Regions from separate parts of the Streptomyces sp. NPDC058308 genome, predicted to be linked through region 2. Evidence: riboswitches for the same ligand, from Rfam matches in the RefSeq annotation. Region 2 holds a riboswitch; each other region holds the start of a gene.
The links. A riboswitch is a leader RNA that binds a small molecule or an ion and turns the genes downstream of it on or off. The one in region 2 is predicted to bind thiamine pyrophosphate.
Positions count from the first base shown of each region.

Region 1: linked by a shared signal. The riboswitch ahead of thiO (glycine oxidase ThiO) and the one ahead of thiC (phosphomethylpyrimidine synthase ThiC) in region 2 are both predicted to bind thiamine pyrophosphate.
Region 3: linked by a shared signal. The riboswitch ahead of ACFVYL_RS17050 (thiamine ABC transporter substrate binding subunit) and the one ahead of thiC (phosphomethylpyrimidine synthase ThiC) in region 2 are both predicted to bind thiamine pyrophosphate.

Region 1 covers NZ_JBHVZA010000002.1:392,491-402,909, forward strand. The annotation lists gene ACFVYL_RS04360 (phytoene desaturase family protein) at 1-906, shown strand, start outside; gene ACFVYL_RS04365 (hypothetical protein) at 953-1,822, opposite strand; gene metF (methylenetetrahydrofolate reductase [NAD(P)H]) at 1,868-2,785, opposite strand; gene thiE (thiamine phosphate synthase) at 2,889-3,548, opposite strand; gene ACFVYL_RS04380 (Rv2175c family DNA-binding protein) at 3,643-4,008, opposite strand; gene ACFVYL_RS04385 (NAD(P)/FAD-dependent oxidoreductase) at 4,341-5,504, opposite strand; TPP riboswitch at 5,707-5,820, shown strand; gene thiO (glycine oxidase ThiO) at 5,818-7,041, shown strand; gene thiS (sulfur carrier protein ThiS) at 7,038-7,250, shown strand; gene ACFVYL_RS04400 (thiazole synthase) at 7,254-8,048, shown strand; partial or broken gene pknB (Stk1 family PASTA domain-containing Ser/Thr kinase) at 8,233-10,189, shown strand; gene ACFVYL_RS04410 (deoxyribonuclease IV) at 10,263-10,419, shown strand, end outside.
Region 2 covers NZ_JBHVZA010000010.1:95,590-106,008, reverse strand. The annotation lists gene ACFVYL_RS16050 (DUF5326 family protein) at 165-386, shown strand; gene ACFVYL_RS16045 (IclR family transcriptional regulator) at 713-1,426, shown strand; gene ACFVYL_RS16040 (SsgA family sporulation/cell division regulator) at 1,529-1,966, shown strand; gene ACFVYL_RS16035 (YibE/F family protein) at 2,030-3,475, opposite strand; TPP riboswitch at 3,547-3,701, shown strand; gene thiC (phosphomethylpyrimidine synthase ThiC) at 3,694-5,493, shown strand; gene ACFVYL_RS16025 (hypothetical protein) at 5,711-6,607, opposite strand; gene ACFVYL_RS16020 (metallophosphoesterase) at 6,788-7,843, opposite strand; gene ACFVYL_RS16015 (LacI family DNA-binding transcriptional regulator) at 8,086-9,207, opposite strand; gene hisC (histidinol-phosphate transaminase) at 9,662-10,419, shown strand, end outside.
Region 3 covers NZ_JBHVZA010000011.1:65,236-75,654, forward strand. The annotation lists gene ACFVYL_RS17030 (VOC family protein) at 1-3, shown strand, start outside; gene ACFVYL_RS17035 (LOG family protein) at 75-1,226, shown strand; gene ACFVYL_RS17040 (ABC transporter ATP-binding protein) at 1,258-2,298, opposite strand; gene ACFVYL_RS17045 (ABC transporter permease) at 2,298-3,989, opposite strand; gene ACFVYL_RS17050 (thiamine ABC transporter substrate binding subunit) at 3,965-5,050, opposite strand; TPP riboswitch at 5,128-5,244, opposite strand; gene rlmN (23S rRNA (adenine(2503)-C(2))-methyltransferase RlmN) at 5,287-6,393, opposite strand; gene ACFVYL_RS17060 (phosphatidate cytidylyltransferase) at 6,497-7,606, opposite strand; gene frr (ribosome recycling factor) at 7,639-8,196, opposite strand; gene pyrH (UMP kinase) at 8,353-9,114, opposite strand; gene tsf (translation elongation factor Ts) at 9,300-10,136, opposite strand; gene rpsB (30S ribosomal protein S2) at 10,238-10,419, opposite strand, start outside.

The DNA of each region.
Region 1 (10,419 bases), on a different contig from region 2:
GATCCCCGCACGGCCCCCGCGAGCGCGGCCGTCCTGCCGTATCTGGAGCAGACGTTCGGGGTCTGGTCGGCGCGGGGCGGTCTGCGGGCCCTGGCCCGGGCGGTGTACGAGCGGTGTCGCGCGCGGCGGGTCGAGTTCGTGTTCGGCGCGGCGGTGACGCGGATCGTCGAGAAGGACGGCCGGGCCGCGGGCGTGGAGCTCGCGGACGGCACCACCGCGGACGCGGACTTCGTCGTCGCCGGCGTCGCGCCCGCCGCCCTGGACGGCCTGCTCCCCGGTGTGGGCATACGTGCGCCGGGAGATCCCAAGAGCCCCGCCATGCCCAGCCGGCTGACCGTCCTGCTCGCGCTGCGCGGGCCCCGCCCCGCCAACGCCCCGCACCGGACGGTGGTGCACGCGGCGGACCGCGCGCAGGAGCTGGACGGGCTGTTCGGTGGCGCTTTCGCCCTGGCGGCGCAGCCCACGGTCACGGTGACGCGGCCGGACGACCCGGCGGCGGTGCCGGACAGGGAGCATGAGGCGGTCACGCTGACCGTCACGGTGCCCGCGTGCCGCGACGCGTCCGACCGGACCGCCCGCGAGGGGTTCGACGCCTGCGCCGAGCGCGTGATCGACCGTGCCGGGCGGGCCGTCCCCGACCTGCGCGAGCGCCTCCTGTGGCACGAGGTCCGCACCCCGGCCGACATCGCGGAGGCCACCGGCGCCGAGGGCGGCGCGGTCCCGGCACCGGCGCTCGCCGCGGCCGGCGGCACACTCCTGCACCCGGCCAACAGCACCGGCCTGCCGGGGCTCTTCGCGGTCGGCGGCTGGTCGCATCCCGGCGGGGGCCTGCCCCACGCGGGCATGTCGGGCACGCTGGCCGCGGGCCTGATCGTGGAGGGCCCGGAGTTCCGCGGCTCTCAGTGAGGGCCGCGGTGGACCGCGCCGCGGTTCAGTACCGGCACTGCTGCTCTCAGTACCGGTACTGCTGCTCGTTGTAGCCCGAGCCGTCGTGCCCCCCGGCGTTCCCGTCCTGGGGGTACGGGTAGGGCTGCTCCTGCGGGAGTTCACCGCCGTAGGGCTCGTCGGTGGTGCGCTGCTGCGGCACCCAGACTCCGCCGGGCGGGGTGTCGTTGTACGCCTCGCCGAGGCCGCCGTTGTAGGTGTCGCCGCCGTACGGGGCGTACTGCTGCTGGTCGCCGTAGCTCTCGTAGCTCTGCGTGCCGTAGGTCTGCGTGCCGATGTACGGGTCGGAGTAGGCGGCGTACTGCTGCTGACCCGTCTCGTCGTACCCGTAGCTCTGCTGGTCGTAGCCGGTGAAGGCCGCGGCGTCGTAGCCGTAGGTGTCGCCGCCCGGCTGGGCCTCGCCCGGGGTCGGCGGGGTGTACTCCGAGTCGCTGTACACGCCGTACTGACCGGTGTCGTCGGGCATCGGCTCGGGCGCGTGGACCCCGCCGTCACCGAGGACCTCGGGGCCGTGCTCGGGCGGCGCCGGGACCTGCTCGTACTCCAGGTCGGAGACCTGCAGCGTCGGCTCCGGCGCGGCGGCACCGCGCGAGGGCTTCCTGCGGCGCCTGCTCAGGCCCGGCCGCCCGCCGAGCGCCCAGCCGGTGGAGAAGCCGCGGCGGAACGACAGCGTTACGTACGTCTGGCCCGTGGCGAAGGCGATGGCGCCGATCCCGATGATCCACACCGAGGGGATCACCACACCGATGACGACCCCGAGGAAGCCCACGAAGGCCAGCAGGCGCCAGCGCAGCCTCGCCTTGTACTGCAGCAGCACTTCGCCCAGCAGCCACAGCGCGACGAATCCGAACGCGATGTAGAGGACCGTCCAGCCCATGTACGCCCCTCTCCCCTCGGCCGCGGCCCAGGGGGGTACGACCGTTCAGGCCTGCTCGTGCAGACCCAGATTCTCGTAGATTTCCAGCGTCGCCGTGGAGTTGTTGAGCGTGATGAAGTGCAGTCCCGGCACGCCCTCGGCCAGCAACCGCCGACAGAACTCCGTCGCGAACTCGATGCCAATGGAGCGTACAGCGACGGGATCGTCTTTGACCGAGAGCATCCGCTCTTTCAGCCCGGCCGGGAACACGGCGTTGCTGAGCTCGGGCAGCCGGTGGAGCTGGCGGACGTTGGTGACGGGCATCATCTCAGGGATGATCGGGGTGTCGCACCCGGCCGCCTCGACGCGGTCGCGCAGCCGCAGGTACTCCTCCGGGTCGAAGAACATCTGCGTGATCGCGTAGTCCGCGCCGGCCCGGCACTTGTCGATGAAGTACCGGGTGTCGGAGTCCCAGTCGGGCGAGCGCGGGTGCATCGCGGGGAAGGCCGCGACGCCGACGCAGAAGTCCCCGGACTCCTTGATCAGCTCGACCAGTTCGGCGGCGTACGTGAGGCCCTCGGGGTGCGCGATCCAGTCGCCGAGCGGGTCGCCCGGCGGGTCGCCGCGGACGGCCAGCATGTTCCTGATGCCCGCGTCCGCGTACTGACCGATGATGTTGCGCAGCTCGGCCACGGAGTGGTCGACCGCGGTCAGGTGCGCGACGGGCGTCAGGGTGGTGTCGGCGACGATCTGCTGGGTCTCCTTGACCGTGCCGGTGCGCGTCGAACCGCCCGCGCCGTAGGTCACGGAGACGAAGTCCGGGGCGACCGCCTCGACCCGCCGCAGCGCGTTCCAGAGGTTCCGCTCGCCCTTCGGGGTCTTGGGGGCGGAGAACTCGAACGAAAACGTCGTTTTACCGGTCGCGAGCATGTCGCGCACCGTGCGCGCACGGTCAGTCCTGGTCGAAGCTGTGCCTAGGGCCATACGGGCAGGTTAGCCAGGCCACGGCGGTCCCCCAACCAGAGGCGGGAGATTTGGCCGGTTTGCCGGGTTGCTGTCCACGGATCGGACACTTCCGGGCTGTTGCTCAGACAGACGTACGCAGCCGCTTGGCGAAGTCGGCCGCGGCGGCCCCCGGGTCGTCCGCCTCGGTGATCGCGCGTACGACGACGACGCGGCGCGCACCCGCCTCGAGGACCTCGTCCAGATTGCCCGCGTCGATGCCGCCGATGGCGAACCAGGGGCGGTCCGTGCCGAGCGAGGCCGTGTAACGGACCAGGCCGAGACCCGGGGCGTGGCGGCCCGGCTTGGTGGGCGTGGGCCAGCACGGGCCCGTGCAGAAGTAGTCCACGCCGTCCTGCACGGCGGCCGCCGCGGCCTCCGGCTCGGCGTGCGTGGAGCGCCCGATGAGGACGTCCCCGCCGAGGACGGCGCGGGCCGCGGGGACGGGCAGGTCGCCCTGGCCCAGGTGCAGCACGTCCGCGCCGATCGCGTGGGCGACGTCCGCGCGGTCGTTCACCGCGAGGAGCTTGCCGTGCCGCCGCGCGGCGTCCGCGAAGACCTTCAGGTGCGCCAGCTCCTCGGCGGCCTCCAGGCCCTTGTCGCGCAGCTGCACGATGTCGACGCCGCCCGCGAGGACGGCGTCGAGGAACTCCGGGAGGTCGCCCTGGCGCCTGCGGGCGTCCACGCACAGATAGAGCCGGGCGTCGGCGAGCTGGGCGCGGTGATCGGCGGCAGCGGCAGCCATGGAGAAGTCCCCCGTTGTCGGTGGCGTGCGGGGGCGTGACATCACGCGCCCGCACGCCGGACGATGTGTTCAGGTCAGACGGCCGAGCACCTGCTCAGACGGCGAGCGCCTGGGCGCGGCGCTTCACCTCCGTGCCGCGATTCTCGCTCAGAGCCTGCGCGGGGGTGCCGGGCAGGGTCGGGTCGGGGGTGAAGAGCCACTCGATCATCTCTTCGTCGGAGAAACCGTCGTCCCTCAGGAGCGTCAGGGTCCCGGCGAGGCCCTTGACGACCTTGTCGCCGTCGATGAAGGCGGCCGGCACCTGCAGCGCGCGGTTCTCACCACGGCGTACGGCGATCAGCGTGCCCTCCTTCACCAGCTGGCGCACGCGGGTCACCTCGACATCGAACATTTCTGCGATGTCGGGGAGGTGCAGCCAGGCGGGGACGAGAGCATCGGTCTTTGCGTCAATCTCGGTCACAGGTCCAGCGTATCTCTGGCCGGGGGCCTTGGGTGGCGTGGGCTTCGGGGGCCTGGTGTGGTGCGGGTGCGGGTCTGTGGGGGCTGGGCGCGCCGTTCCCCGCGCCCCTTTCGTGCAGTTCCCCGCGCCCCTGGGTGGGCCGGGGCGGCCTCGGACTGGAGGCTGGGGCGCGATCGGGTGGGGTGTTCGGGCTTTCTGGGTGACTGCGGGTCTGTGGGGGCTGGGCGCGCCGTTCCTCGCGCCCCTTTCGCGCAGTTCCCCGCGCCCCTTCACGCCGTTCCCCGTGCCCCCTTCGCGCAGTTCCCCGCGCCTTGAGAGAGCGGGCCGGGGCGTTACAGGGCTGCTTTTTTCAAGGGGATGGAGGGGTCCGATGTCAGGGCCGGGTCCAGGGGGGAACGGGATTCGATCAGTTTGCGGCCCTGGGCCAGGTCCCGGGGGCGGCCCACCGCCAGGACCGCCACCAGGGCGCCCTCGCGGAGCCAGCAGACCGACCAGGCCATGCCCGTCGGGTCGCCCCGCCAGACCATCCGGTCCGCCGCCGCGTGATGGCCCGCGTACTGCACGAAGCGGCCGAACTGCTCCGACCAGAAGTACGGCACCGGGTCATAGGCCGCCGGTGTCTCGCCGATGATGTTCGCCGCCACCGTGCGCGGGCCCTGGAGGGCGTTGTCCCAGTGGTGGACGAGGAGGCGCTCTCCGTACCTTCCCGAAGGGAAGGAGGCGCAGTCGCCGACCGCGTACACGTCGGGCGCCGACGTGCGCAGCAGTTCGTCGGTCACGACCTCACGGTGCGCGCCGATCTCGATGCCGGAGCCGGTCAGCCACTCCGTCGCGGGCCGTGCCCCGATGCCGACGACGACGGCGCCCGCGGGCACCCGCGTCCCGTCCGAGAGGACCACCGCGTCCGCCTCGACGCGCGCCACGCGCGCGTGGGTGCGCAGGACCGCTCCGGAGTCCGCGTACCAGCTCGCCATGGGCGCCGCGACCTCCGCGGGCAGCGTCCCCGCGAGCGGCCGCTCCGCCGCCTCGACCACGGTGACGGCGCACCCCGCCTCGCGCGCGGCCGTCGCGAACTCCGCGCCGATCCAGCCCGCCCCGACGACCACGACGTCGTGCTGCTCGGCGAGGACCGGGCGCAGCCGCTCCGCGTCGTCCAGGGTGCGCAGGAGGTGGACGCCGGGTACGCCTTCGGTGCCCGGCAGCCCGATCGGCTCGGCGCCGGTCGCGAGGACCAGGTCGTCGTACGCGACGGGGCCCGTCGCGGTGTCCAGCTCGTGGTCGGCGGGGCGCACCCCGGTGACCGCGCGGCCCAGGACCAGCTCGATGCCGAGCGCCTCGAAGTCGATGTCGAAGGCGGAGCCCTCCGCCTTGCCGAGCAGCACCGCCTTGGACAGCGGCGGCCTGTCGTACGGCTGGTGCGGCTCCGCCCCGACGACGGTGACCGCGCCGGTGAACCCCTGCTCGCGCAGGGCCACCGCGGTCTGCACCCCGGCCATGCCCGCTCCGACGATGACGACGCGCCGCGCCGCCTGCCGCTCTTTCCCGGTCTGCCTCTGCTGCTCGCTCACCCGATCACTGTAGGGCGGCGGGCGGGGACGGTCTCAGACGGATACGAGGAGATCTCTGACACACCGTCACTGCCCGTACCCGGACAGCTCCCCTACTGCCACGCGGAGCGACGGGCTAGGGTGGCCGGTGCAGAGCACTCGCGGGAGCCCGGACGCACCGGGCTGAGAGGGAGGCTGGGACGGCCTCCGACCGTACGAACCTGATCCGGGTCATGCCGGCGAAGGGAGGGGCTGGACGCCCATGCATCCACGTACGACATCGCCTACGAAAGCACCACCGGGCACCTCTGACGTGCTGGTCGTCGGAGGCGGCATCATCGGCCTGGTCACGGCCTGGCGGACCGCGCAGCGCGGGCTCTCCGTGACGGTCGTGGACCCCGAACCGGGCGGCGGCGCCGCCCAGGTCGCGGCGGGCATGCTGGCCGCCGTCACCGAACTCCACTACGGCGAGCAGGCGTTGCTCGGCATCAACCTCGAATCCGCCCGCCGCTACCCCGCTTTCGCCGCGGAGCTGACCGAGGCGAGCGGGCACGGCCTCGGCTACCGCGCGTCCGGCACGCTCGCCGTCGCGCTCGACTCCGACGACCGCGCCCACCTGCGCGAGCTGCACGACCTGCAGCGCCGTTCGGGGCTCGACTCCCAGTGGCTGAGCGGCCGCGAGTGCCGCCGTCTCGAGCCGATGCTCGCGCCGGGCGTACGCGGCGGGCTGCGGGTCGACGGCGATCACCAGATCGACCCGCGCAGGCTCGCGGCGGCGCTCGTGGTGGCCTGCGAGCGGGTCGGCGTGGTCCTCCACCGCGCCTGGGCCGAGCGCCTCTCGGTGGCGGGCGACCGGGCCCGCGGAGTCGTCCTCGCGGACGGCACCGAGCTGGGCGCGGCGCAGACCGTGCTCGCGGCGGGCAGCCTCAGCGGGCGCCTCGCGGGCGTCCCCGGCGGCGTCCTGCCGCCCGTGCGGCCCGTCAAGGGGCAGGTCCTGCGGCTGACGGTGCCGAAGGCGTACGCGCCGTTCCTGAGCCGCACCGTGCGGGCCGTGGTGCGGGGCAGCCACGTCTACCTCGTCCCGCGCGAGAACGGCGAGCTCGTCGTCGGCGCGACCAGCGAGGAGCTCGGCTGGGACACCACGGTCACCGCGGGCGGCGTGTACGAACTCCTGCGGGACGCGCACGAGCTCGTGCCCGGCATCACGGAGCTGCCGCTGACCGAGACCTGCGCGGGGCTGCGGCCCGGCTCGCCCGACAACGCGCCGCTGCTCGGACCGACCCGGCTCCCCGGGCTCCAGCTGGCCACCGGCCACTACCGCAACGGCGTCCTCCTGACGCCCCTCACCGGCGATGTCATGGCGCACGCCCTGACCACCGGTGAACTGCCGGACGAGGCGCGCCCGTTCACCCCGCGCCGCTTCGACGGCGCCGCCCCCGCACCCGTCTCGCCCCGCCCGCAGTCCTTCACGGAGCAGCCCGTATGAGCACGCCTTTCGCCGTTTCCGTCAATGGAGAAGCACGCGATGTGGCCTCGGGCACCACGCTCGAAGCCCTCGTGGCCACCCTCTCCGCGGCGCACTCCGGTGTCGCCGCCGCCGTCAACGAAACCGTCGTCCCGCGCGCGCGGTGGTCCGCCACCGTGCTCGCCGAGGGCGACCGCGTCGAAGTACTCACCGCAGTCCAGGGAGGCTGAACCATGGCAGACGACCCCTTCGTCATCGGCGGGCTCACCTTCTCCTCGCGCCTGATCATGGGTACGGGCGGTGCGCCGAGCCTCGACATCCTGGAGCGGGCCCTCGTCGCGTCCGGCACGGAGCTGACCACGGTCGCGATGCGCCGCCTCGACCCGGGTGTGCAGGGTTCCGTGCTCAGCGTCCTCGACCGGCTCGGCATCCGCGTCCTGCCGAACACGGCGGGCTGTTTCACCGCGGGTGAGGCCGTCCTCACCGCCCGGCTCGCGCGCGAGGCGCTCGGCACGGATCTGGTGAAGCTGGAGGTGATCGCCGACGAGCGCACCCTGCTGCCCGATCCGGTGGAGCTCCTGGACGCCGCCGAGGTCCTGGTGGACGACGGCTTCACGGTCCTTCCGTACACGAACGACGACCCGGTGCTCGCGCGCAGGCTTCAGGATGTGGGCTGCGCTGCGATCATGCCGCTGGGCTCGCCCATCGGCTCCGGTCTCGGCATCCGCAATCCGCACAACTTCCAGCTGATCGTGGAGCACGCGCGCGTGCCGGTGATCCTCGACGCGGGCGCGGGCACGGCGTCCGACGCGGCGATCGCGATGGAGCTGGGCTGCGCGGGTGTGATGCTCGCCTCCGCGGTGACGCGGGCGCAGGAGCCGGTCCTGATGGCGGAGGCCATGCGGCACGGGGTCGAGGCGGGGCGCCTGGCGCACCGGGCCGGGCGGATCCCGCGCCGGCACTTCGCGGAGGCGTCCTCTCCTGCGGAGGGCATGGCGCGGCTCGATCCGGAGAGGCCCGCGTTCTGACGTCCTCGCCGGGGCAGGGGGGCTCTGTTCGCTCGCGGCTGCCCGCCGGTGGGGGCTTGGCGCGCAGTTCCCCGCGCCCCTGACGGGGCGCCTCGGCCCGTCGCCTGTCACAGCTCGGCTGCAGTCCAGCCGTGGGGAGGACCGGCCGGGACGCGGTGTCGGTGGCGGCTCGTAGACTCCCTGCGTGGACACGACCCTTCAGGACCCGCTCGTCGGGCAGCTGCTCGACGGCCGTTACCGGATCGACGGACGCATCGCGGTCGGCGGGATGGCCACGGTCTACAGGGCCGTGGACACCCGCCTCGACCGCGTGCTCGCCCTCAAGGTGATGCACCCGACGCTGGCGGCCGACGCCTCGTTCGTCGACCGCTTCATCCGCGAGGCCAAGTCGGTGGCCCGCCTCTCGCACCCGAACGTGGTCGGCGTCTTCGACCAGGGCACGGACGGGTCGTACGTGTATCTCGCGATGGAGTACATCGCGGGCTGCACCCTGCGCGACGTGCTGCGCGAGCGCGGCGCGCTGCAGCCGCGGGCGGCGCTGGACATCCTGGAGCCGGTCCTCGCCGCGCTCGGCGCCGCGCACCGCGCGGGCTTCGTGCACCGTGACATGAAGCCCGAGAACGTCCTCATAGGGGACGACGGCCGGGTGAAGGTCGCCGACTTCGGGCTCGTCCGCGCGGTGGACACGGTCACGAACACGACCGGCACCGTGCTCGGCACCGTCTCCTACCTCGCCCCCGAGCAGATCGAGCACGGCACGTCGGACACCCGCGTGGACGTGTACGCCTGCGGGGTCGTGCTCTACGAAATGCTGACCGGCGCCAAGCCGCACTCTGGTGACTCCCCCGCCCAGGTCCTCTACCAGCACCTCAACGAGGACGTGCCGCCCCCGTCGGCGGCCGTCCCCGGCCTTGCCTTCGCGCTCGACGAGGTGGTCGCCGCCGCCACCGCGCGCCACCCCGACGTCCGCCCGTACGACGCTGTGGCGCTCCTCGCGCAGCTCAGGGAGGCACGGGCCGCCCTGACCGAGGAGCAGCTCGACGCGGTGCCGCCGCAAGCCCACACGGCGGTGCACGACAACGCCGAGGACCGTACGAGCGTGATCCCGCGCGCGGCGCGCTCCGTCCAGCTCCCGCTGCCCGCGGACGACAGCCGGGGCGGACCGGGCGGCCAGGACGCGCTGAACCGCACCAGCGTCCTCGCGACCCCGCCGCCGGGCCCGCCCACCGCCGCCCCTGCCTCCCGCGGGCGCTTCGACCCGCGCCGCCGCATGATCGCGGTGATAGCCGCCGTCGTGCTCGTCCTGGGTCTCGGCACCGGCATCTGGTACATCAATTCCGGCCAGTTCACGAAGGTCCCGCCGCTCCTGGCGAAGACCGAGGCGCAGGCGAAGCAGCGGCTCGACGACGCCGGGCTCGACGTGAAGAACATCGAGCGTAAGTACAGCGACACGGACAAGCGCGGCACGGTCATGGACAGCGACCCCGCGGTGGGCGAGCGCATCCGGCAGAACGGCAAGGTGACGCTGACCGTCTCGCTGGGCCCGGAGACCGTCAAGGTCCCGAACGTCAAGAACATCCCGCTGGCCACGGCCGAGAAGGAGCTCAAGAACTCCGGGCTCGCGCCGGGCATGGTCACCAAGAGCTTCAGCGAGGACGTCAAGAAGGGCGCCGTGATCAGCACGGACCCGCGGGCCGGCTTCACCCGCAAGGCGGGCTCGGCCGTCGCCCTGGTCGTCAGCAAGGGCCGTCGTCCAGGTCCCCGACGTGACGGGCGAGTCCGAGGCCGACGCCACCGCCGAGCTGGAGGAGGAGGGGCTCAAGGTCGAGATCGCCACGCAGCGGGTCTACTCCGACGAGGACAAGGGCGACGTCGCCGAGCAGTCCCCCGGCCAGGACAAGACGCTCGCCGAGGGCGACACCGTCACCCTGACGATCTCCAAGGGCCAGCCGATGGTCGTGGTCCCGGACGTGACCGGGATGAACGTCGACGACGCCAAGGACAAGCTGGAGGGGGCGGGCTTCGACGTGGACGAGGACCGCGGCCTCCTGGGCATCTTCGGCGACACCGTGAAGAAGCAGTCGGTGGACGGCGGCGACAAGGCGCCGAAGAAGTCGACGATCACCATCACGATCCGCTGAGCCGCACGTCCGGGGCCCGGCGGGCCCCGGACCGCCGACGGAGCATCGCCGCGCGCATGCCACCCTGGAGGGCGTGAGCAGCAACAAGTCCCTCAGCGCAGTGTCCCGCAACCCCGTCGGCGGACACGTCCCCGTGGCCGGCGGCCTCGCCACCGTCGGCCTCTCGTACGCCCGTGAGCTCGGCGCCGAGGCCGTCCAGGTCTTCGTCGCCAACCCCCGCGGCTGGGCCA
Region 2 (10,419 bases):
TCCCTAAGGGTCGGATCAGGGGAGGACAAGGGCTCCGCGGCCCCCGCAGAGCCCTTTGGCGTCCTAGCATCGAATGCGAGAAGCCAGGAACCTGCGGAGATTCAGGGACCCGCACCGATGCGAAGAGCGCGGAAGTGCGGACAGAGCGGAGAGAGGTAAGAACGATGGCAGCCAAGGAGATCTTTGCGGGAATGCCGTGGTGGGTGAAGTGGGTGGCCGTGCCCGTCATCGCACTCGTCGTCTTCGGCAGCGTGATAGCCACCGTTGTCGGATTCGTGGTCGGTCTGCTGTTCAAGGCCCTGCTATTCGTAGCTTTGGTCGGTGGACTCATCTATGTCGTACGGAAGTTCATATCCGGCTCCTCTTCGTCCCGTACCGACTGGTGACCGCGGACCGGAAACCGGTGACCACACAGTGGTGAGTTTTCGCAACGGTTCCCTCGGCAGGGGGAAGTTTTCCCGTGCGGAGCCGTAGAGCGGTGGCCAAGGATTAGAGTCCGGAATCCGACGCGGAGGTCGACCCTCCGTGGACGGGTGCACGTGCACTGCCCTTCCCTCGCTCCTGCGGGCACGGGCGGACCCCTCACGCGCTTCGGGAGTGAACCTTGGCTGCGGTCGACGCCACCACCTCAGCGATTGACGCCACCCCTGCACCGGCCGACACATCCACCGCGGCCGTCGGGCCGACCCTCATCGGTTCCGTACAGCGGGCGATGCGACTGCTGGAAGCCGCCGCCGCGCATCAAGGCGGGGCGCCCGCGAAGCAGTTGGCGCGGGAGGCGGGGCTTGCCCTCCCCACCGCGTACCACCTGCTGCGCACCCTGACCCACGAGGGCTATCTCCGCAGAGAGAAAGGTGTGTTCGTGCTCGGCGAGGCGGCCGAGCGGCTGGGCAGCAGCGGGGCGCAGCAGAATCGGCGCGGCGCCATCGAGGAGACCTTGGCGCACTGGCGCGACACCATCGGGGTCCCCGTGTATTTCGCGGTCTACCGCGAGGGCGAGATCGATCTCGTCGCCGTCTCGGACACCCCGGGCAACCCTGCCGTCGAGGAGTGGGCGGACTTCCGGGAGACGGGGCACGCCCACGCGATCGGGCAGTGTCTGCTGGGTCAACTCGACAGTGAGGCCCGGCTGGACCACCTCGACCGCTATCCGGTCCAGTCGATCACTCGCTATTCGGTCCGGGACGACCGCACCTTCATGCGGCGGCTCGACGCGATGGAGCGGATGCGGCCCGTCGTGGAGCGTCAGGAGTACGCGCTCGGTACGGTCTGCGCGGCGATTCCGATCACAGTGGGTGACACCGCCGCGACCATGGCCATTTCTGTACCCGCCTACCAAGCCGATCGGCTGCTGCCCGCGGCCCAGCGTTTGCAGCGTGAACTCGGAAAGCTACTAGGGACACTCGCCTTCTCTATCAGCATCTGAAAACTCACTCCTTGTGATCTGGTGCGCACGTTGAGCAAGATGCCAAGGGTGCCAGGGAGTTGGTCCCTGGCTCCTCGAGAGCTACGTGACGGGGTAGGCGCGATGGGCGAGACGGTTCAGGCAGAGGTCATGATGAGCTTCCTTGTTTCCGAGGAGCTGTCGTTTCGCATCCCGGTGGAGCTGCGTTACGAGATCGACGACCCCTATGCCGTGCAGCTGACGTTCCATCTGCCGGGGGACGCCCCGGTGACCTGGACCTTTGGGCGGGAGTTGCTGATCGACGGGGTGGGGAGTCCGTCCGGGGAGGGGGACGTGCGGGTCGAGCCGACCGATTCCGGGCTGCTCGACGAGGCGCTGATCAGGCTTCAGGTCGGCGCGGACCAGGCGCTGTTCCGGGTGGGCATCCCGCCGCTGCTCGCCTTCCTCGACCGTACGGACAGGCTGGTGCCGCTCGGGCAGGAGCGGTCGCTCGCCGACTTCGACACCCACCTCGACGAGGCGCTCGACCGGATCCTCGCGGAGGAGCAGAACGCGGGCTGACCTGCTGTCGTCAAGGGACGGATGAGGGTGGCATTTTGGTGCATTTAGTGGCGCCGGGAGCGGTCACCGTTTGCGGCGCCGCCCCTTTCCGCCGTGGGAGGGGCGCGCGGGGCCGGTAGCGGTGGCGCCCGTGCCGGTGGGGCGTCCCGTACCGGGAGGGGGCGGCGGAGATCCGATCGTGCGGTCCGCCGAGACGACCAGGGCGGCCAGCGCGGTCGTCACCGGCACCGAGGCGACCAGGCCGATCGAGCCGATCAGAGTGCGCACGATCTCCTCGGCGACCAACTCGCTGTTGGCCACCGTGCCCACGCTGGACTGCGCGATCGAGAAGAGCAGCAGGAGGGGCAGCGCGGCGCCCGCGTAGGCGAGGACGAGGGTGTTGACGACCGAGGCGATGTGGTCGCGGCCGATGCGGATGCCCGCGCGGTACAGGCCGCGCCAACCCATCGTCGGGTTGGCCTGGTGCAGTTCCCAGACCGCGGAGGTCTGCGTGACCGTTACGTCGTCGAGCACACCGAGCGAGCCGATGATGACGCCCGCGAGCAGCAGGCCGCTCATGTCGATGGACGGGTACAGGCCATGGATGAGGCCGGTGTTGTCGTCCGTGTTGCCGGTCAGGGAGGCCCAGCCGATGAAGACCGAGCCGAGCAGGCCGATCAGCAGGAGGGAGATAAGCGTGCCGAGTACCGCGACCGATGTGCGGGCCGTGAGGCCGTGGCACAGATAGAGCGCGATCAGCATGATGGCGCTCGCCCCGATCACCGCCACGACCAGCGGATTCGAGCCCTGCAGGATCGCCGGCAGGATGAAGAACGTGAGCACCATGAAGCTGATGGCGAGCGCGACCAGGGCCATCACACCGCGCAGCCGTCCCACCACGACGACGGCGAGGGCGAAGATTCCGGCGAGCAGTGCCATCGGGAACTTGCGGTTCACGTCGGTGACGGAGTACTGCAGACCCTCGGGGGCCTTGGGCTCGTAGGCGACCACCACCTGCTGGCCCTGCCGCAGTTGCCGGGGCGAGTCCGGCTGGATGATCTCGGTGAAGGTGCGGCCCTCGTCCTTGCCGCTGCTGACCTCGACCGTCGCGCGTTTGCAGGTGCCCGCCGCCCGGGACTGGGCGGACTGACCCTCGGCGGTGGAGGTGTCGCCGTTCGGCGGGGTCTGGGAGGGGCTGAGGTCCTTGCAGGGCAGTTCCTGCACCTTCGTGACCTTCGCCGCCTGGGTCTGCCGGTCGAATCCGACGCCGGTGCGCTCGTGGCCCGGTGTGCCACCCGGCCACAGCACCAGCAGGCCTACGGCGACCGCGGCGGCGAAGGGAATCAGTACCGCGGCAATGACCTTGCGCAGGTGCTTGGAGACGGGCGCTGCGGGGCCGTGACTGTGCGAGTGTCCGTGGCCCCCGTGCCCATGACCTCCATGTCCGGTCCCGTCCGACGGCGGGGTCGGACCCGGCGGTTGCGACGGGGGACGAGAGGGCGGCGGAAGCGGCGGCTCTGTGGTGGTCACTGCCCGATCATCGCAAGAACGGAGGGGGCCCTCTGTTCAGCGCGCCCGAGATGACGCTAGCGTGGAGCCACCTTTGCAATCGCGGGAGCTCGGAGCACCGGGCTGAGAGGGCGCTGACCTCCGTACGAACCGGCACGATCGTGCACGAGCCGTACGGGATCCGCTGCGTCGACCGCCGAACCTGTTACCGGGTAATGCCGGCGTAGGGAGTAGGTCTCATGACCACATCGGACGCACGCACGCCTGCCTCCGGCAGCGACGAGAACACCGTCGCGGCTGACGAGGCTGGGAAGTCCATCGGCTGGCACAAGGCGTATGTCGAGGGTTCGCGCCCCGACCTGCGCGTGCCGGTCCGCCAGGTGCACCTCACCAACGGCAAGGCTGTCACGCTGTACGACACCTCAGGCCCTTACACCGACCCGTCGGCCCAGACCGACGTCCGCCGCGGTCTGCCGCCGCTGCGGGAGAACTGGATCATCGCCCGCGGCGACACCGAGGAGTACACCGGCCGCCCGCCCCGTCCCGAGGACGACGGCATCAAGCACACCTCGCCCCGCGGCGGCCTGAAGAACCTCGACGCGGTCTTCCCGGGCCGTCCGCGACAGCCGCGCAGGGGGCGCGCGGGGCAGGCGGTGACGCAGCTCGCGTACGCCCGCCGCGGCGAGATCACCCCCGAGATGGAGTTCATCGGGATCCGCGAGAACCTCGACCCCGAGGTCGTGCGCGCGGAGGTCGCCGCGGGCCGTGCGGTGATCCCCGCCAACGTCAACCACCCGGAGATCGAGCCGATGATCATCGGCAAGAAGTTCCTGGTGAAGGTCAACGCCAACATCGGCAACTCCGCGGTGACCTCGTCCATCGAGGAGGAGGTGGACAAGATGACGTGGGCGACCAAGTGGGGCGCCGACACGGTCATGGACCTGTCCACCGGCCGCAACATCCACACCACCCGCGAGTGGGTGCTGCGCAACTCCCCCGTGCCGATCGGCACCGTGCCGCTCTACCAGGCCCTGGAGAAGGTCGACGGCAAGGCCGAGGAGTTGACCTGGGAGATCTACAAGGACACGGTCATCGAGCAGGCCGAGCAAGGCGTGGACTACATGACGGTGCACGCGGGCGTGCGCCTTCCGTACGTCCCGCTCACCGCGCGCCGCAAGACCGGCATCGTCTCGCGCGGCGGCTCGATCATGGCCGCCTGGTGTCTCGCGCACCACAAGGAGAGCTTCCTCTACGAGCACTTCGAGGAGCTCTGCGAGATCCTCGCGGCGTACGACGTGACGTACTCGCTCGGCGACGGCCTGCGGCCCGGCTCGATCGCGGACGCCAACGACGAGGCGCAGTTCGCCGAGTTGAGGACGCTCGGGGAACTCAACACGATCGCCAAGCGTCACAACGTACAGACGATGATCGAGGGCCCCGGTCACGTCCCGATGCACAAGATCAAGGAGAACATCGACCTCCAGCAGGAGATCTGCGAGGAGGCGCCGTTCTACACGCTCGGCCCGCTGACCACGGACATCGCCCCGGCCTACGACCACATCACCTCCGGCATCGGCGCCGCGATGATCGGCTGGTGGGGTACTGCCATGCTCTGCTACGTCACGCCCAAGGAGCACCTGGGCCTGCCCAACCGCGACGACGTGAAGACCGGCGTCATCACGTACAAGATCGCGGCGCACGCGGCGGACCTGGCCAAGGGGCACCCGGGCGCGCAGGACTGGGACGACGCGCTCTCGGACGCGCGCTTCGAGTTCCGCTGGGAGGACCAGTTCAATCTGGCTCTCGACCCGGTCACGGCACGGGAGTTCCACGACGAGACGCTGCCGGCCGAGCCCGCGAAGACGGCGCACTTCTGCTCGATGTGCGGGCCGAAGTTCTGCAGCATGAAGATCTCGCAGGACATCCGGCGTCAGCACGGCGGTGACCTGGAGCAGGACGACATCGAGGCGGGCATGGAGCAGAAGTCCAAGGAGTTCGCCGCGGCGGGCAACCGGGTCTATCTGCCGATCGCCGACTGAGCCGTACCCGCGGCCTCCCCGGTCGGCTCCGAGGCCGTTTCAACGGCCGACGGCACGCGGGAGCAGGGCAGCACACCGGCAACCAGCCGGTCACTGCCCTGCCTCGCGCCTCGTCCTGCCGGTGTTCGGCCAGGTCACACGCTCTGACCTGGCCGAACACCGGTCCGGCCCCTGCGTACCTGTGCACGGTCTTGCCCCGTGCCCGTCCCCGGCCCCACTACTCCGGCTTGTGGTCGGGCCCGCCGAAGTCGGGGCTGGAGAAGTCCGGGCTGGAGTAGCTCGGGCGCGGTCCCGCGGCAGGGCCGCCGTCCGGGCTGCTGAACCCCGGCCTGTGATAGCCGAGTTGGGGCATGCGGCTGCCGTTCGCCCCGGATCCCCCGGCGCCCGGCGACGGCGTACGGGCGGCGGGAGCTCCGCCCGGGTCCGTCAGGGCCTCCCGCAGGAACGGCACGACGCCGCGCTCCAGGAGCGCCCGGCCCCAGTCTTCCCTGGCGCGGGACACCTCCTCGCAGTGCTCACCGTGCAGTTCTGCCTGGAGCGAGGTGGAGCCGTTGCGCAGGGCGGTCAGGAGCAGACCGACCGCGGCGACCAGGATGCCCCCGGCGGTGAGCGCGCCGAACAGCCACCCCGCGGTGAGCAGGGTGTCCGCGAAGGCGGGCTCAGGGGTGAGCATCTTCAGGATGTAGCCGACGAGCAGGAATATCATCGCGGCCGTGCCCGCGAGGACGGGTGCGAGGACCGCGACGACGGCGATCGCCCCGGCTCCCGCGGCCACTGGTTCCGCCACCTCGCCCATCGTGGTGGCGAGGCTGATGCCGCCGGAGCCCGACTCCGCGGCGCTCTGTCCGTTCCCTTCACGGATTGTTGTGGACGTCGGTCGAGGTTCGCGCAACTCCTCGCGAACCTTCACGTAGTGCGCGTACTCGGCCGCGGCCGAGGCCGTGATCAGTGCTGTCGCGTTCAGGGCCATGGTGCGCAGTTGTTCGGTGTTGAGCCGCTGGCCCACTGCGGCGAGTTCAGGACGATCAGGTGCGTTGCGCAGCGCCTCATCGAGGATCCGCTCGTACTCGGGGCGGTCCTCGTTGAGCAGGTGTGGAGCGCTGTTCATGTGCATCCCCCGATGCTCCGTAGGGCTGAGGCTCGCATGGCTGCGAGCCGTTGGGCAGAAACGGAGGGGAGCCTGCTACGGATAAGCCGATGGTAGAGCCGTGACCGCATGCGGTGACAGGGGGTTTCCGGAAATTGCCCCCCTGGCCAGCGTGATCGTGTAGAGGAGCGCCTGCCCGAAGAACGCTCAGTCAGTCAGGGGGAGTTGGCAGACCAGTAGCTTTCCGGCCATGGTCACTCCGCCGTCCATGGCGATGGCCAGGCCGTCGGCGTAGACGTGCGGACCCTCGATGACGGGGCCGCCGCCGTCCGACTCGTCCTCGGAGCCGACGTCGCCCAGGAGGTAGGGGATGGGGCTGTGACCGTGGACGATGCGTGTGCCGCCGTAGACATCGAGGAGTTCGCGGACGGCCGAGGGGCCGGACTCGTCGCGGAAGGCGAAGCGCTTGGTGAACTTGCGGAAGAGGTCCCAGCACTCGTCGGCGTCATTGCGCGTCAGGGTCTCCCGGATGGTGTCGTTCACCGCCTCGATCGAGTCGCCGTAATCCAGATAGGCGGTCGTGTCGGAGTGCACGAGCAGGTGGCCGTCGGCCTCCTCCATCGCGTCCAGTCGGGCCATCCACTGCAGGTGGTGGTCCTCCAGGCGCTCCATGTCGGTCTTCTGCCCGCCGTTGAGCAGCCAGGCGGCCTGGAAGGTGGCGGTGCCCGCGCCGGAGTTGACGGGGGTGTCGCCGAACCGCTTGGCGCCGAGCAGGAGCAGCTCGTGGTTGCCCATGAGCGCCTTGCAGTAGCCGCCGGCGGCGGCCGCTTCGGCGGAGAGCCGCATCACCAGGTCGATGACGCCGATGCCGTCGGGTCCGCGGTCGGTGAAGTCGCCGAGGAACCACAGGCGCGCGTTGCCCGCGGACCAGTTGCCCTCGTCGTCGACGAGCCCCTGCTCATGCAGGGCCGCGACGAGCTCGTCCAGATAGCCGTGCACGTCGCCCACGACGAACAGCGGACCGAATTCCTCGCCCGCCCGCGGCTGCGGAGGCTCCGGCATGACCTGCACCTGGACCGTGTCGCCCCGGTTGATGACGGGCAGATCGCGCTGGGTGGGGGTGTAGCCCTCCTCCGGCGGTTCGCCGGGCGCTCCGGGGCTCGCCGGGGCGGGTCCGGTCGTCTCATGGACGTACGCCGGTACGCGGAAGTCGCGCAGCGTCGCCGTCCGCACATCGGGTCCCTGACCGGCCCCCTGAGTCATCGACCCCTCCACCACCATTGCGCCGCATCTGCACCGAGATCGGACTGCTTGGTCGCAGCGGCCCGCGGTGTCGTCCGCCCATCATAGGAATGCGGCTCCCGCTGTGTGGTGCACCAGGGGTGGTGAATCGGTCCCGGACCCCGGTTCGTCGAGGTTTTCTCCCGAATTGGGCAGAGGTTTCCCCGCTGGTTGCGGGGAGGAAGCCGACCTCCGCCCGGGGCCGGGCGCTCGGGCGGGAGCGGTCAGCCGTGCCCGGGCGAGCGGGGCGGGCTGACCGTCGTGCGCGGTGGACGTCGCTCGGACGAGGTGCGCACGATCAGTTCGGTCGGTATCACCTGCTGGATGGGCCGGCCCGTGTCGAGGCCCTCGATGGCGTCGATGAGGAGCTGTACGACGGCCGTGCCGATGCGCCGGGGTTTGAGGGAGAGCGTGGTGATGGGCGGTTCGGTGGTGGCGTACACCGTGGACTCGCTGCAGCAGACGAGCAGCAGGTCGTCGGGGACGCGCAGGCCGTACCGCCGGGCGGCGGCGAGCAGGTCGGTGCCGTTGGGGTCGAAGAGACCGTAGACGGCGTCGGGCCGGTCGGGCCTGGCGAGCAGCCGGTCGGCGGCGACGGCGCCCGCGCACGGGTCGTGCGCGGGGTAGGACTCGTAGACCGGGTCCTGTCCGACGCGCTCGCACCAGCGCAGATACGCGGTGGTGGAGAGGTGGGTGTACGTGTCCGTGGTGGTGCCGGTGAGGAGGCCGATCCGGCGGGCGCCGGCGGCCGCGAGGTGGTCGAGGATCTCCAGGACCGCCGCCTCGTGGTCGTTGTCGACCCAGGCGGTGACCGGGAGCGACCCCGCCGGGCGGCCGTCGGAGACCACCGGAAGGCCCTGCCGGACTAGTTCGCTGACCACGGGATCGTGGTCGGAGGGGTCGACGACGACGGTTCCGTCGAGTGCGACGTTCGACCACACGTCGACGGGGCTGCGGCGGGAGGTGGCGGGGAGGATCACCAGGGCGTAGCCCCTGGCGAGTGCGGCCGAGGTGGCGGCTCTGGCCATCTCGGCGAAGTAGGCGAATTCGGTGAAGGTGAAAGGTTCATCCCCGTACGTCGTCACGGTCAGGCCGATGAGGCCTGACTTGCCGGTACGGAGGGTGCGGGCCGCCGCGGACGGGCGGTAGCCCAGCCGCTCTGCGACTTCGCGGACGTGGCGTCGGGTGGCGTCGGGCAGCCTTCCCTTGCCGTTGAGGGCGTCGGAGACAGTCGTGATGGAGACACCGGCGGCTGCGGCGACGTCTCTGATCCCCGCTCGACTTTGCCGGTTGCCCCGGCGTGCGGTCTCCGCTCGGCTCACCTGATGCTTCCCTGCTGCTGTCATGGCGAGCCGATAGTAGGGCTCATGAGGGTGGGTAGCAGGGGCGCATATTCACGCGTTGACAGGCACGTTTCTGCATGGCGCAAGCGGGTCAATGACCATGGAATGCAAGGGAGTTGGCGGGCTTGATGGGTAGCTGCCCCTGATCGTCGCGCATGGGCCTGCCAAAGGGGCCAGATCTCGAAGAGGTCTCAACTCACCTTCACGAGGGACGCGCGCCACGGAGCGAGCCACCGGCGCACGGGGGAGCACGGGGCGCCCCTGTCGTCCTGTACGCCTTCGGAGGACCTCGCCGTACGTCTGCGGAGACCTCCGCGGAGCCTCCGCGCAGACCGCCACGCAGACCTTCGCGCGGTCTCCGTGGAGGAGATGCCGGAAGCCCATTCGCAGGGGCGTCGAATCCTCATAAGGTAAGCAGTATTCGAACTGGTTGTGACTGGCTACGAGGAGGACTGCGGTGAGCGAGACGAACCCGAGGCTGCGCGCCGAGCTTGAGGGGATCCCCACCTACAAGCCGGGCAAGCCCGCGGCGTCCGACGGTCCGGCGGCCTACAAGCTGTCCTCGAACGAGAACCCCTACCCGCCGCTTCCCGGCGTGATGGAGAGTGTGCTCGCCGCGGCCGGTTCCTTCAACCGCTACCCCGACATGGCGTGCACGACCTTGATGGCCGAGCTGGCCGACCGCTTCGGAGTGCCCGTCTCGCACATCGCCACCGGCACCGGCTCCGTGGGCGTCGCCCAGCAGCTGCTGCAGGCCACCGCGGGCCCCGGCGACGAGGTGATCTACGCGTGGCGGTCCTTCGAGGCGTACCCGATCATCACGCAGGTCAGCGGCGCGACCTCGGTGCGGGTGCCGCTGACGGACGGCGAGGTGCACGACCTCGACGCGATGGCCGCGGCGATCACCGACCGCACCCGGCTCATCTTTGTCTGCAACCCCAACAACCCCACCGGCACCGTGGTCCGCAGGGCGGAGCTTGAGCGGTTCCTGGACCGGGTGCCGAGCGACGTGCTGGTCGTCCTCGACGAGGCGTACCGCGAGTTCATCCGCGACCCCGAGGTGCCGGACGGCATCGAGATCTACCGCGACCGCCCGAACGTCTGCGTCCTGCGCACGTTCTCCAAGGCGTACGGCCTCGCGGGCCTGCGCGTCGGCTTCGCGGTCGCCCACGAGCCGGTGGCCGCCGCGCTGCGCAAGACGGCGGTGCCCTTCGG
Region 3 (10,419 bases), on a different contig from region 2:
TGAGACGCGGGGCGGAACGGCCCCGGCGCACCCGCGGGACGAACCCCGCCGGACCCCCTGCTTAGCATGGGCGGATGCAGCCGACTTCCGAACGCACGTCCGCCCCGCGACTTCCCGGCGAGGATCGTGAGATCGAGACCCTCGCCGAGTTCGACGACGTCTCCGGCCGTGGCGCCCTCGCCGGGTGCCGCGTCCAGGCCGTCGACCTGACGGAGCGGACCGCCGCGCTCCTCGCGGCCGACGTCGCGGGCGCCGTCTTCCTCGGCTGCCCGATGCGCGAGGACGCGGCGGCGAAGGTGCGGGCCGGCGGCGCGCTGGTCTTTCCGCCGGTCCCGGGGCTGCCGTTCAACCCGTACCGCGGTCTGCTGTACTCCCCCGACGACCTGTTCGCCGGCCTCGCCGACGGCGGGTACGAGGCGACGCCGGACGCCCACGCGTACGCCTGGTTCCAGCGGACCAAGGCCGACGGCGACGTCTTCTCGTCGATGCTGCGCGCCATTCACGACGACTCCATCTCCGACGCCCTCGACGAGCACCTGGTCGGGGCCCGGGTGGTGGGCGTCATGGGCGGCCACGCGATGGCCCGCGGCACCGACTCCTACGCGGGTGCGGCGCGGCTCGGCCGCGCGCTGGCCCGCGCGGGGTTCACGGTCGCCACGGGCGGCGGCCCCGGCGCGATGGAGGCCGCCAACCTCGGCGCCTACGCCGCGCCCCTCGACGACGAGATGCTGGACGACGCCCTCGAACTCCTCGCCAAGGCCCCGTCGTTCACGCCGTCGGTCACCGACTGGGCGCAGGCGGCGTTCACCGTCCGCGAGCGCTGGCCCGCCGGTGGCTCCTCGGTGGGCATCCCCACCTGGTTCTACGGCCACGAGCCGCCGAACGCGTTCGCCTCCCACCTGGGCAAGTACTTCGCCAACGCCACCCGCGAGGACGGCCTCCTGGCCCGCTCGAACGCGGGCGTCGTCTTCCTGCCGGGCGCGGCCGGCACGGTCCAGGAGGTCTTCGACAACGCCACGCCCAACTACTACGAGTCGCGCGGCGAACCCACCCCCATGGTCCTGGTCGACCACACCCACTGGACCGAGCACCTGCCGGTGTGGCCGCTGCTCCAGTCACTCGCCCGCGACCGCTCGATGGAATCGCGGATCGCCCTGGTGGACCGGGTGGAGGACGCACCGGCCGCGCTGCGAAGGCTCGGGGCGGTGTCGAAGGTGACGGGGTAGCGGCAGCTCCCCCTCAGCCCGCCCCTCCCCCTCAGCCCGCCCCTCCCCCGAGCACCACCACATCCCCCGCATCGAACGCGACACCCACCGTCTCGCCCACCCCCGGCGCTTCGCGCAACGCGCAGGCCGCCTCCAGGCGTGGGCCCTCCTTCGGCTGCAGGCGCACGGCGACGTGCGTGCCGCGGAAGGTCCGGGCCACCACCTCGCAGGGCAGTCCGTCGTCGAGGGGGACCAGGCGCATCCCGGCGGGGCGGACCAGGATCTTGTGCCGTCCGGCGGGTGTGCCCGCCGGTACCGGGATCCGGCCCCACACGGTCTCGGCGGCCCCGCCCTTCACCGTCGCGTCGACGACGTTGTCGAAGCCGAGGAAGCGCGCCACGAACTCGTCCGCCGGGTGCTGCCACACCTCAAGTGGCGTGCCGGACTGGGCGATCCGGCCGTCGCGCATGACGACGACGCGGTCGGCGAGCGCGAAGGCCTCGCCCTGGTCGTGCGTGACGGCGAGCACGGTGGTACCCAACTCGTCGAAGAGTTCCCGCAGTTCGACGACCAGACGTTCCCGCAGCGAGCGGTCGAGCTGACCGAGCGGCTCGTCGAGCATCAGGAGGCGGGGCCGCGGGGCCAGCGCACGCGCGAGGGCGACCCGCTGCTGCTCGCCGCCCGAGAGCGAGGCCACCGCGCGCCGCTGCGCGTTCGGCAGCCCGACGAGCTCCAGCAACTCGGCGACGCGGTCGGCCTGTTCGGCCCGCGACGCGCCGTGCATGCGCAGCCCGAACGCGACGTTCCCCGCCACGTCGCGCTGCGGGAAGAGCTGGTGATCCTGGAACATCAGGCCCACGCCCCGCTTGTGCGCGGGCACCCCGCGCTGGTCGCGCCCGCCGAGGAGGACTTCCCCGCCGTCGAGCCCCTGGAGCCCGGCGACCACCCGCAACAGCGTCGACTTGCCGCTGCCGCTCGGCCCGAGCACGCAGACGATCTCGTGCTCCTCGACCTCGAGGCCGACGGCGTCGAGCGCGGCCCGCGCCCCGAAACGTACCGTCGCCTCCCGCAGGCTCAGCAAGGCGTCCGTCATCAGAACTCTCCCGTGGTACGGCTCGTCCGAACGCGTTCCAGGAGCAACAGCGACACCGCGCACACCACCATGAGTATCGTCGAAAGGGCCATCGCCTGGCCGTAGTTGAGGTCCCCGGCCCGGCCGAGCAGCCGCGCCACGGCGACCGGCAGCGTCGGGTTGTCCGGCCGCGCGATGAAGACGGTCGCCCCGAACTCGCCGAGCGACACGGCGAAGGCGAACCCGGCGGCGATCAGCAGCGCCCGCCGCACCATCGGCAGGTCGACCTCCCGCCACGCCCGCAGCGGCGACGCCCCGAGCACCGCGGCGGCCTCGCGAAGGCGCCCGTCCACCGCGCGCAGGACGGGCAGCATGGTGCGTACGACGAAGGGCACGCCGACCAGCGCCTGAGCCAGCGGTACCAGGATCCAGGTGGCCCGGAGGTCGAGCGGCGGCTTGTCCAGGGTGATCAGGAAACCGAAGCCCACGGTCACCGCGGAGACCCCGAGCGGCAGCATGAGCAGCGCGTCGAAGCCCCGGACGAGGCGCCCGGCACGGCGCGTGAGCGCGGCGGCCGCGAGCCCTCCGATGACGACCGCGATGGCGGTGGCCACGACCGCGTACTCCAGGGAGTTGCGGACCGCCTCGATCGGCGGCACGAGGAAGGCGCCGCCGTCCGCCGAGGTCAGCTCCTTGTAGTAGGTGAGGCCGAAGCCGTCGGGACCGTCGAAGGAGCGCTGGATCAGCACCCCGAGCGGCAACAGGATCAGCAGGGCGACCGTCGCCATGACGAGTCCGAGCAGCGTCCACTGCCCGGCGCCGCGCGGTCGCCGCGCGACGGCCGACGCGTCCACGAGCTTCAGTGCGCTCTCGCGCCGCCTCGCCGTCCACGCGTGCACGGCGAGGATCAGCCCCACCGCCACGAACTGCACGATCGTCAGGACGGCGGCCGTCGGCAGATCGAGCAGCTGGGCGGTCTGCCGGTAGATCTCCACTTCGAGGGTGGAGTACGCGGGTCCGCCGAGGATCTGCACGACGCCGAAGGAGGTGAAGGTGAAGAGGAACACCATGAGCGCGGCAGCGGCCACCGCCGGCCCGAGCGCGGGCAGCGTCACCGTCCGCCACGCCGTCCAGCGCGAGGCGCCGAGCATCCGCGCGGCCTCCTCCTGCCGCGGGTCGAGCTGCGACCAGAGCCCGCCGACCGTGCGGACGACGACCGCGTAGTTGAAGAAGACGTGCGCGAGCAGGATCGCCCAGACGGTGGTGTCCAGGCGCACGCCCCACAGCTCGTCGAAGAGTCCGCCCCGCCCGATCAGCGCGAGGAAGGCGGTCCCGACGACGACCGTGGGCAGCACGAACGGCACGGTGACGACGGCCCGCAGCGCCTGCTTGCCGGGGAAGTCGAAGCGCGCGAAGACGTACGCGCCGGGGAGCGCGATCAGCAGCGTCAGCGCGGTCGACGCGAGCGCCTGCCAGGTGGTGAACCACAGCACGTGCCGGATGTCGGACTCCCCGAGCACCTCCGTGATCCGCCCGAACTGCCAGACGCCGTCGATGTGCAGCCCGCGCGCGACGATCGCCGAGACCGGATAGGCGAAGAAGAGCGCGAAGAACGCGACGGGCCCGGCCATCAGACCCAGCCGCGCCGCGCTCCCCCGGCTGAAGCCCGCGCGGGAGCGGGACTTCGTTACTTCAGTACGAGCGAGGTCCACGACTTGATCCACGGCTCGCGGTTGTCGGCGATCTTCTTCGGGTCCATGGTCTGCGGCTTGTCGACGCGCACGCCGTGCTCCGTGAACAGCTCGGGCAGCTTCGTACCCTCGCGCACCGGGTTCACGAACATGTTCAGCGGCATGTCCTCCTGGAACTCCTTGCCCGCGAGGAAGTCCAGGAGCGCCTTGCCGCCCTTGGTGTTCTTGGCGTTGCTCAGCAGGCCCGCGTACTCGACCTGGCGGAAGCAGGTGCCGGTCGCGACGCCGGTCGGCGCCTGTTTCGGCTGCGGCTTGCCGAAGAGCACCTCGACGGGTGGCGAGGAGGCGTACGAGACGACGAGAGGCCGGTCGCCCTTGGCCTTCTTGCCTCCGGCAGACCCGGAGAACTCCTCGTTGTAGGCCTGCTCCCAGCCGTCGACGACCTTCACGCCATTCGCCTTGAGCTTCTTCCAGTAGCTCTCCCAGCCCTTGTCGCCGTACTTCGCGGCGGTGCCGAGCAGGAAGCCGAGGCCGGGCGACGAGGTCGAGGTGTTCTCGGTGACCAGCAGGTCCTTGTAGGCGGGCTTGGTCAGGTCCTCGAAGGACTTCGGCGGCGCCAGCTTCTTGTCGGCGAAGTACTTCTTGTCGTAGTTCACGCAGATGTCGCCGCTGTCCACGGGCGTCACCCGGTGCTTGTCCTGGTCGACGCGGAACTCCGGCTTGATCTGCGCCGAGCCCTTGGCCTCGTACGACTGGAAGAGGCCGTTGTCGAGCGCCCGCGACAGGAGCGTGTTGTCGACGCCGAAGAAGACGTCGCCCTGCGGGTTGTCCTTGGAGAGGATCGCCTTGTTCACCGCGGCGCCCGCGTCGCCGTCCTTGAGGACGTGGACCTGGTACCCGGAGCGCTTCTCGAAATCCTTCAGCACGTCCTTGGAGACGTTGAAGGAGTCATGGCTGACGAGCGTCACGCTCTTGGAGCCGGACGTCCCTGAACCGCCGTCGGAACTGCCGCACCCTGAGACGGCGACGAGCCCGAGGCCCGCCGCCAGCGCGGTGAACGTGACCTTCTTGGTGGTGCTCACTGAAACTTCCTCCTGGGTGTCCAGGAAGAGACGCGGCCCTGCCCGCCGGCCAGGTGGCCGCGGGCAGGGCGCTACAGCTTGAGTCGTGCCCGAACTCCCTACCCGGAATGACCCGGGCGAGGTTCAGAGGGTCTGCGGCCCACCTGTCCAAGGTGCCGCACTCTCAGCGCTGTGGCGCTCCCCTGTCGGAAATATGCAGATGTGTGTACGAGGCGTACGCCCGCACGCCCGTCAGACTACCTCTCGGCCGCGGCGAGCTGGCCGCACGCTCCGTCGATCTCCTGGCCCCGGGTGTCCCGGATCGTGACCGGCACACCGTGGGCGGCGATGGCCGCCACGAACGCCTTCTCGTCCTCGGGGCGCGACGCGGTCCACTTCGAGCCCGGCGTCGGGTTCAGTGGGATCAGGTTCACGTGCACCGGCTTGTTCTTGAGCAGCCGCCCGAGCCGGTCACCACGCCATGCCTGGTCGTTGATGTCGCGGATCAGCGCGTACTCGATGGAGAGGCGGCGGCCCGACTTGGCCGCGTACTCCCAGCCCGCGTCGAGCACCTCGCGCACCTGCCACCGGGTGTTCACCGGTACGAGGGTGTCGCGGAGCTCGTCGTCCGGGGCGTGCAGCGAGATCGCGAGCCGGCACTTGAAGCCCTCGTCGGAGAACCGGTGGATGGCGGGCACGAGCCCCACCGTCGACACCGTGATCCCGCGCTGCGACAGGCCGAGGCCGTCCGGCTCCGGGTCGGTGAGGCGGCGGATGGCGCCGGTCACGCGGTTGTAGTTGGCCAGCGGCTCGCCCATGCCCATGAAGACGATGTTGGAGAGCCGCGCGGGCCCGCCCGGGATCTCACCGTCCCTGAGCGCGCGCATCCCGTCGACGATCTGGTGCACGATCTCGCCCGTCGACAGGTTCCGGTCGAGGCCGGCCTGGCCGGTGGCGCAGAACGGGCAGTTCATGCCGCAGCCCGCCTGGGAGCTGATGCACATGGTGACCCGGTCCGGATACCGCATCAGCACCGACTCGACCAGCGTCCCGTCGAAGAGCCGCCAGAGCGTCTTGCGCGTCGTGTCGTCGTCACAGCTGATGTGCCGCACCACGGACATCAGGTCGGGCAGCAGCGCCTCACGGAGCTTCTCGCGCGCGCTGGCGGGAATGTCGGTCCACTCCGCCGGGTCGTGCGCGTACCGCGCGAAGTAGTGCTGCGAGAGCTGCTTGGCGCGGAAGGGCTTCTCGCCGATGGCGGCGACGGCTTCCTTGCGCTCGGCGGGCGAGAGGTCGGCGAGGTGCCGCGGGGGCTTCTTGGCTCCGCGGGGCGCGACGAAGGTGAGTTCTCCGGGTACAGGCATGGTCCTTCCAGTGTCGCAGACATACGACAAGGGGCTCGCCGCCCTGTGGACAACGAACCCCTCACGTACATATGCGCAGGTCAGACGGTGTACGCCGGAACGCTCATCCCGATCCGACGAAGAGCACGAGCAGCAGCCAGACCACCGGCGCCGTCGGCAGCAGCGAGTCGAGGCGGTCCATGATGCCGCCGTGTCCCGGCAGCAGCGTGCCCATGTCCTTGATGCCGAGGTCCCGCTTGATCATCGACTCGCCGAGGTCGCCGAGCGTGGCGCTCACCGCGACCGCGAAGCCGATCACCAGACCCTGCCACCACGCGCCGTCGTCGATCAGGAACTGCAGGCACAGCGCGCCCGCGGCCATCGCGAAGGTGACCGCGCCGACCAGGCCCTCGCGGGTCTTGCCGGGGCTGATGCGCGGCGCCAGCTTGTGCTTGCCGAAGCGCCAGCCGATCGCGTACGCACCGGTGTCGCTGACGACGGTCAGGAGCAGGAAGGTGAGCACCCGCTTCGGACCGTCGTCCGCGGTGAGCATCAGCGCCACGAACGTGGCGAGGAACGGGACGTAGAAGGCGGCGAAGACCCCCGCCGTGACGTCCTTCAGATAGCCCTCAGGGGGCTCGGTCATGCGCCAGACGAGGACCGCGAGCGCGGTGAGGGCCATCGCGACCCACGCGCCCTCGGGCCCGCGCACGTACCCGGCGACGACCATCGCCGCGCCGCCCACCGCGAGCGGCACGAGCGGCGCCTTGATGCTCTTGCGCTCCTCGAGCCGCGAGGTGAGCTCCCAGAGGCCGACCACGACCGCGACCGCTATGACGCCGATGAAGACGGCCTTCACGATGAAGAGCGACGCGATGATCAGCGCGCCGAGTCCCACACCGACTCCTATGGCCGCACCGAGATCGCGGCCCGCGCTCTTCTTCTGCGGTGCCACCGGGGCGGGCTGCGGCTGAGGTGCGCTGGGCATGGGCTCCTGCGGAGGCTCGTCACGGAACAGGGGGCCGCCCATCGGAGTGGCCCCCCGGTCGTCGTCCTGGTCTCCGCCGTTCACGGGTACGTCGGGCACGATGGGCATGGGCTGCGTCTCAGACGGAAACAGCGCGTCCTGCGCATCGTACGCGGGACCTGGCGGGGTCGCCCCCTGACCAGGTCCGTGGTCGGGCGGCCCCCAATACCCGGCTCTGGGCGGCGCCCCCCAGGAAGAGTCGTTCACGGATCGGTTCCCTGATTCCTCGGACTCGAGACTCAGACTTCGAGCAGCTCGGCTTCCTTGTGCTTGAGCAGCTCGTCCACCTGGGCGACGTACTTGGCGGTGGTGTCGTCGAGCTCCTTCTCGCCGCGGCGGCCCTCGTCCTCTCCGATGTCACCGTCCTTGATCGCCTTGTCGAGGGCCTCCTTGGCCTTGCGACGGATCGACCGGATCGAGATCTTGGAGTCCTCGGCCTTGGTCTTGGCGACCTTGATGTACTCCTTGCGGCGGTCCTGGGTCAGCTCAGGGAACGTCACACGGATGATATTGCCGTCATTGCTCGGGTTGACGCCGAGGTCGGAGTCCCGGATCGCCTGCTCGATGTTGCGCAGCGCGCTCTTGTCGAACGGGGTCACCACGGCCATCCGCGGCTCGGGCACCGAGAACGAGGCCAGCTGGTTGATCGGCGTAAGGGCGCCGTAGTAGTCAGCCACGATCTTGTTGAACATCGCCGGGTGCGCACGGCCGGTGCGGATCGCGGCGAAGTCCTCCTTGGCGACCACGACGGCCTTCTCCATCTTCTCCTCGGCCTCGAGGAGGGTCTCTTCGATCACCACTTGCTCCTGCGTGTCTTGAGTAGGCCCGGCCAGCACAGGGCGGCCGGCTGCGTCGCGTGTCTTTCCTGCACGGTGTCCGACCGGCAGGGCTTTGTCCATCCCCTCAAAGGCCGTCTCGTATACGTCCCTTGAGGCTGGTCCAGGTCCCGGAGGTCAGGCCCGGTTTCCCTGGTCGCCCACGAGTGTGCCGATCTTCTCACCCTTGACCGCCCGGGCGATATTGCCTTCGGAGAGCAGCTCGAAGACGAGGATGGACAGTTTGTTGTCCCGGCACAGCGTGATCGCGGTCATGTCGGCGACCTTCAGGTCCTGGGTGATGACCTCGCCGTAGCCGAGCGCGTCGTACTTCACCGCGTCGGGGTTGGTCCTGGGGTCGGAGTCGTAGACCCCGTCCACGCCGTTCTTGCCCATGAGGAGCGCCTCGGCGTCGATCTCCAGGGCGCGCTGCGCGGCGGTGGTGTCAGTGGAGAAGTACGGCATGCCCATGCCTGCGCCGAAGATGACCACGCGGCCCTTCTCCAGGTGCCGCACGGCGCGCAGCGGGATGTACGGCTCCGCGACCTGCCCCATGGTGATGGCGGTCTGGACGCGGCACTCGATGCCCTCCTTCTCCAGGAAGTCCTGGAGGGCGAGGCAGTTCATGACCGTGCCGAGCATGCCCATGTAGTCGGAGCGGGCCCGGTCCATGCCCCGCTGCTGGAGCTCGGCGCCGCGGAAGAAGTTGCCGCCGCCGATGACGACGGCGATCTGCGCGCCGTCACGGACGACAGCCGCGATCTCGCGGGCGATGGCGTGCACCACGTCAGGATCGACCCCGAGGCCGCCTCCACCGGCGAACGCCTCGCCGGAGAGCTTCAGCAGGAAGCGTCCGGCAACTTTGTCGTCGTCACTCTTCGAGTCGGCCTTGGTGGTCATGTGGTTCTCGCTTCTCTTACTTGGCACACATGCGAAGAAGGCCACTGCCGGTGGGGTGTCGTTCGCATCCCATGCTCGGCAGCGGCCTCCTCGTCAGATCCTGCGGTCGTACATCGCGCACGAGGACCGTGCGCGGGCGACCGCTGTCGACCCTAGCGGGGTCTACCGTCGATCGCGGTACGGACTCAGATGCCGACCTTGATGCGCGAGAAGCGCTTCAGGGTGACACCGGCCTCGGCGAGAACCTTCTCGACCGACTTCTTGTTGTCCAGCGCGTACGGCTGGCCGAGGAGGGTGGCCTCCTTGAAGAAGCCGTTGACGCGACCCTCGACGATCTTCGGCAGCGCGGCCTCGGGCTTGCCCTCGGCGCGGGTGGTCTCCTCGGCGACGCGACGCTCGGTCTCGACGACCTCGGCCGGGACGTCCTCGCGGGAGAGGTACTTCGGCGCGAAGGCGGCGATGTGCTGGGCGATGCCCTTGGCGACGTCGGCGTCGGCCTTGTCCAGCTCGACGAGGACACCGATCTGCGGGGGCAGGTCGGGCATCGTGCGGTGCATGTACGCGGAGACGTAGGCGCCCGAGAACTGCGCGAAGCGGTCCAGGACGATCTTCTCGCCGAGGTTGGCGTTGGCCTCGTCGACGTACGCCTGGACGGTCTTGCCGGCCTCGATCTCGGACGCGAGCAGCGCCTCGAGGTCGGCCGGGGTCGTCTTGGCGATGTGGGCGGCGAGGTTGTTCGCCACGGCCTGGAACTTGTCGCCCTTGGCGACGAAGTCCGTCTCGCACTTCAGCTCGACGATGACACCGGAGGTGTTGTCGTCGGCGATGAGGGAGACCACCGCGCCGTTCTCGGCAGAGCGGCCCTCGCGCTTGGCGACGCCCTTCTGACCCTTGATGCGGAGCGCCTCGACGGCCTTGTCGACGCTGCCATCGGCCTCGTCGAGCGCCTTCTTGCAGTCCATCATGCCGGCGCCCGTGAGCTCACGGAGCTTCTTGACGTCAGCGGCGGTGTAGTTCGCCATGATCGAAAATTCTCTCTCGAAGTCTGAAAGATCTACGGAGGTCTACGGGTGAACGGCGGGGGCCGATCGGGCCCCCGCCGTCAACTACCGAACCTGTGAGGTCAGGCCTGCTCGGCGTCCGCGGCCGCGGCGGGGGCCTCGGCCTGCTCGGCGTCGGCAGCCTTCTCCGTCTCGGCGGACTTCTGAACCTCGGCCTCGGCCTCGGCCTCGGCGGCCTTCGGCTCCTCGGCCTTGGCGGCGTCCTCGGAGTCCGCCTTCTTCTCGCCCTCGAGCAGGTCGCGCT